DNA from 2 places in the Stenotrophomonas oahuensis genome. Region 1 is predicted to be linked to the other one. Evidence: riboswitches for the same ligand, from Rfam matches in the RefSeq annotation. Region 1 holds a riboswitch; the other holds the start of a gene.
What was found. Region 1 has a riboswitch for thiamine pyrophosphate ahead of PDM29_RS08295 (TonB-dependent receptor). Riboswitches for the same ligand answer to the same signal wherever they lie in the genome.
Positions count from the first base shown of each region.

Region 2: it holds a riboswitch for thiamine pyrophosphate, as region 1 does, so the genes downstream of both, thiC (phosphomethylpyrimidine synthase ThiC) here and PDM29_RS08295 (TonB-dependent receptor) in region 1, are expected to answer to the same signal.

Region 1 is NZ_CP115541.1:1,917,786-1,920,175, forward strand. Features, by position in the region: gene PDM29_RS08295 (TonB-dependent receptor) at 1-771, opposite strand, end outside; TPP riboswitch at 840-935, opposite strand; gene PDM29_RS08300 (phosphotransferase enzyme family protein) at 977-2,107, opposite strand; gene PDM29_RS08305 (response regulator) at 2,104-2,390, opposite strand, start outside.
Region 2 is NZ_CP115541.1:786,857-789,246, forward strand. Features, by position in the region: partial or broken gene thiC (phosphomethylpyrimidine synthase ThiC) at 1-870, opposite strand, end outside; TPP riboswitch at 984-1,085, opposite strand; gene PDM29_RS03455 (BCCT family transporter) at 1,197-2,390, shown strand, end outside.

The DNA of each region.
Region 1 (2,390 bases):
GAGCAGCTGGAAACCGGACGCCGAGCGTTGCGCGCTGGTCTGGTAGTTGGCATCTACTTCCAGCTTGCTGCGTTCGCTGATCCGCCAGTCGGTCGCCAGCGAATAGAAATTGCGGCGGCCGTCGGCATGCTCGATGTAGGAATTGCTGTCGTCCCAGGCCGCATTGAAGCGGATTCCAAAGGTCGGCGTCAGCCAATGGCCGACGTCCATCGCAGCGTAGCGGGAGCCTTCCGAGTCGGTGCCCAGGGTCAGGTTGCGCACCTCGGCCGTGCGCTTGCCCACGTAGTTGATCAGGCCGCCCGGGGCCATCACCCCGGCGGCGAGGCCGGCTTCACCCTTGAGTACTTCCACCTGGGCGATGTTCTCCAGCGCCAGGCGCTGCTCGCCGGCGATGGACAGCCCGTTGAAGCGATAGCCGGTGGCCAGGTCCAGCGCAAACCCGCGGATGGCCACGTTCTGGTAGTAGCCCACCGGGGCATAGCTGTCGCCCAGCGACGCGTCGTGCCGGGCCAGTTCGGACAACCCTCGCACCTGCAGGCGGTCCAGGTACTCGCTGCCCAGCACGTTGACCGAGGCGGGGGTGTCCTTCCAGCTGCCCACCCCGAAGCTGCTTGATGGCGGCGATTTCTTTGTCTGCTGGTGCGCCTGCACACGGATGCCGGCAAGGTCGGTGGGCGAGCGTTCGCCCGCGTCGGCAGCGGGTTCGCTGGCATGCAGCGGCAGGGCGGCACCGAGGGCGGCGGTCAACAGGGAAATGCGCAGGCGGTTCATTCGTTTCGTCATCAGCCAGAGGAGACGAAGCGAAGGCACGCACGCAACAATGCCCTGGACGGACACTGCGTGTGCTGCTCAAAGCTCCCTACGCCGGTGCAAACCGGATCAGGTTCCAAGGGACTCTCTCAGCCTGGCAGATCCAGGCACCCCCGCTTCAGCGGACATTTTCACACCAAACCGGCCGGAAACGCCAATCAGCGTCTCAGGCGGCGCTGCGAAGCGTGTCGAGCAGGGACCGACCGGTGGTGCTGGTGAACCAGTCGGCATGGCCGATCAGGAAGGTGTGGTACGCCACGTCGGCATTCGCCCGCGAACCGGTGATGGCGTCGAAGTACTCCACCTCCGAGAGGGCGAAATCAACGTGGACCACCGGCAGCAGGTCGACCAGCAGCGCCACCTGCGCCGCGCTCAACGGCCGCTGCTGGCGGTAGCCCTCGAGAAGGGCGAGCGCGGTGTCGGGGTAGCCCACGGGACCGCCGCTGGCCAGCCAATCCACCGCATTGCGTTCGATCGCCGTGGCGAGGTCGAACAGGGCACTGGTGCGGGCGGCCAGCCCGAAGTCGAACACCGTGCTGATGGACGCGGCTGCACCGTCGCCCTGCCACAGCAGGTTGGAAACATGCCAGTCGTTATGGCCCCAGCACGCGGCTTCGCCGGCATAGCGGTGGCCCAGTGCGGCATGCCATGGCAGGACCGCACGGGTCAGGTCGGCTTCCCAGGGCACGTCGGCCAGATACGCCGCCAGCCCCGGACGTGCACGCAGCTGGGAACGCAGCAAGGCGAGCAGATCAGGCGCGCGGATCAGGTCGTCACGCGCGACCAGTACATGGGTGTCGCGCTGCGCTGCGGTGTAGTCAACAGCGGCCTGGTGCAGCTGGGCCAGCATCGCCCCGACGGTGCGTGCGCGGCCGAGGTCGGTCAGCGGCGTCCACGACGGCATGTCGCGATAGAGGTCCGCCCCGACGCCTTCAGCATGCACTTCATAGGTCCACGCATCCCGCGCCAGCGCGGTGTGCCCGTCGAGGCCGGCCAGCACCTGCACCACGGGGACGCCGGCGGCGGCCAGATGGGCGATGAAGTGGTGTTCTTCCTCCAGCGCCGACGCACTGCGCACGCGCGCATGATGGCGTTTGACGAACACACGTCCCTGCGGACCCTGCACCAGCGCGGCAGCCGAGAACGGACGCGGGCTGTGCCAAAGCACCCGCGCGTGGCCTGCCAGCGCGGCGTGGCGCGTGCCCAGCCACGCCAGTTCTTCGTCTCCCAGTGCCGGCCAGTCGGCCTGGACGTGGTCGTTGTCCAGGCCCTGCACGCGGTGCTGCGGCGTGCTCAAAGCTTGCTGTCGCGCAGATAGTCGAACAGTTCGGCGTCGCCTTTCAGGCCCAGCTTGAGCATCGCATCGCCCTTCTGGCGGCTGATCGTGCTGACGCTCTTATGCAGATGCAGCGCGATTTCCTTCACCGTCTGCCCTGCACCGAGCAGACGCAGAACTTCCACCTCCTTGGGCGACAGCGTGCGGGTGTCTTTCTCGTCGACATCATGTGTGCCAATTGCGTCAATGCGTTCCTTCAGCGTGCGGCTCAGGTACGCCTGCTTGCGGTGCACGGCAAGTATCG
Region 2 (2,390 bases), 1.1 Mb from region 1:
TGCCTGGTAGATCGGCACCGTACCAATCGGCACCGGCGAATTGCGGATGATCCACTCGCGGGTCTCGTGGATGTGCTTGCCAGTGGACAGGTCCATCACGGTGTCCGCGCCCCAGCGGATGGCCCATACCAACTTCTCTACTTCCTCCGCAATACCAGAAGACACCGCGCTGTTGCCGATGTTGGCATTGACCTTGGTCAGGAAGTTGCGCCCGATGATCATTGGCTCGAGTTCGGGATGGTTGATGTTGCACGGTAGAACAGCACGACCACGCGCGATCTCCTCGCGTACGAATTCCGGCGTGATCCGCGGCGGCAGCGACGCGCCGAATGACTGCCCCGGATGCTGGCGGCGCAGCGCCGCATCGGTCACCGCTTCCAGCCGCTGGTTCTCACGGATGGCAACAAACTCCATTTCCGGCGTGATGATGCCGCGTCGCGCGTAGTGCATCTGGGTGACGTTCATGCCGGGCAGTGCGCGCCGCGGCGTAGTGCGGGCCGGGAAGCGCACCGCGTCCAGACGCGCATCCAGCGCGCGCGACTGGCCGAAGGCCGAGCTCAGCCGGTCCAGCGTCGCGCTGTCGCCCCGCTCCGCCACCCAGCCGGCGCGCAGCGCGGCCAGTCCGCTGGACAGGTCGATATGTGCGTGCGGGTCGGTATATGGCCCGGAGGTGTCATACACCGTGAGTGGCGCGTTCTCTCCGCCGCCAAAGCTCGTGGGCGTGCAGGCCTGCGCGATCTCGCGCATCGGTACCTGCAGGTCCGGCCGCGAGCCGGCTACGTGGACCTTGCGCGAGCCGGAGATCGGCTGGGTGACCGATTCGGAAAGCGCCTGGGTCTGCTGCTGAAGGGGGGATGGTTGTGCGTTCATGGGCCTCGTCCGGATCTGTTTCCGCGCGGGAATGCGCGGAAAGGACGAAGCGGCGGCGCACGGCCGACGCAACGCGGATGGTCTTCGGGTGCGGGGACCCTACGGCGCGATGCATCGGCAGATACGAAGCTTCCCTACGCCGGTATGAGCCGGATCAGGTTCGATGGGACTGTCTCAACCGTGGCCGGATGGCCGCGGTACCCCCGCTTCAGGGCGTATTGGACCACACCTGCCCGGCGGCGTGAACAGGCCGCTGACGTGGGGCTGGCTAGACTGCCTGCGCCCGCCCGGACACGGCGGCTCGCCTTCTGTACGGAGATTCCGCCATGGTGTTCCGCATCTCCATCGCCCTGGTGCTTGCCCTCGTCCTGCTCGCCGGCCTCCTGCCCGGTCCTTTCAACGACGTGGTGCAGGGCGGCGTCGCGCAGATCATCAAGAGCGCCGGCTGGCTGTATCTGCTGATCGTGTTCATCACCCTGTCCTTCCTCATGTATCTGGCGTTCGGACGGCTCGGCTCGCTGCGCATTGGCGGTGAGGATGCCGAACCCGAGTTCTCCAACGCCAGCTGGATGTCGATGCTGTTTGCCGCCGGCATGGGTATCGGCCTGGTGTTCTGGGGTGCGGCCGAGCCGATCTCACATTTCGTCAAACCGCCCGAGGGCTTGCCGCCGCAGAGCATGGAATCGGCGCGCGCCTCGATGCGCTACGCGTTCTTCCACTGGGGTCTGCATCCGTGGGCAATCTATGCGCTGATCGGGCTGGCGATGGCGTGGTTCCAGTTCAACCGTAATGGCCGCGGCCGCATCAGCGATCTGCTGCAGCCGCTGATAGGCGCACACCATCGTGGCTGGATCGGCACCGTGGTCGATGTGGCGGCGGTGGTGGCAACGGCGATTGGCGTGGCCACCACGCTGGGCTTCGGCACCGTGCAGATCGCCGCCGGGCTGGAGCGCGTCTTCGGCATCCAGGCCTCACCCGCCGTGCAGTTGACCGTGATCGCGGTGGCGTTCGTGCTGTACATGGCGTCCACCACCACCGGCGTGCATCGTGGCATCAAGTGGCTGTCCAACATCAACCTGGGGCTGGCGGCACTACTGCTGGCACTGGTGCTGGTGTTGGGGCCCACCGGTTTCATCTTCGATACCTTCACCACCACGGTGGGTTCCTATCTGAACCAGCTGGTGACCATGAGCCTGCGCATGTCGCCGTTCTCCGGCAGCACCTGGGTGGCGGACTGGACCATCTTCTACTGGGCCTGGTGGATCGCCTGGGCTCCGTTCGTGGGATCGTTCATCGCGCGCGTGTCGCTCGGTCGCAGCATCCGCGAGTTCGTACTGGGCGTGGTGATCGCGCCGAGCATTCTGGGTTTCCTGTGGTTCTCGGTGTTCGGCGGCACCGCACTGTGGTCGCAGATATTCGGCCATGTAGATCTGGCGCAGGCGTTGAGCAACGGCTATGAAACCGTGTTGTTCACCATGTTCGACAGCCTGCCGATGCCCGCGGTGCTCTCGGTGGTGGCG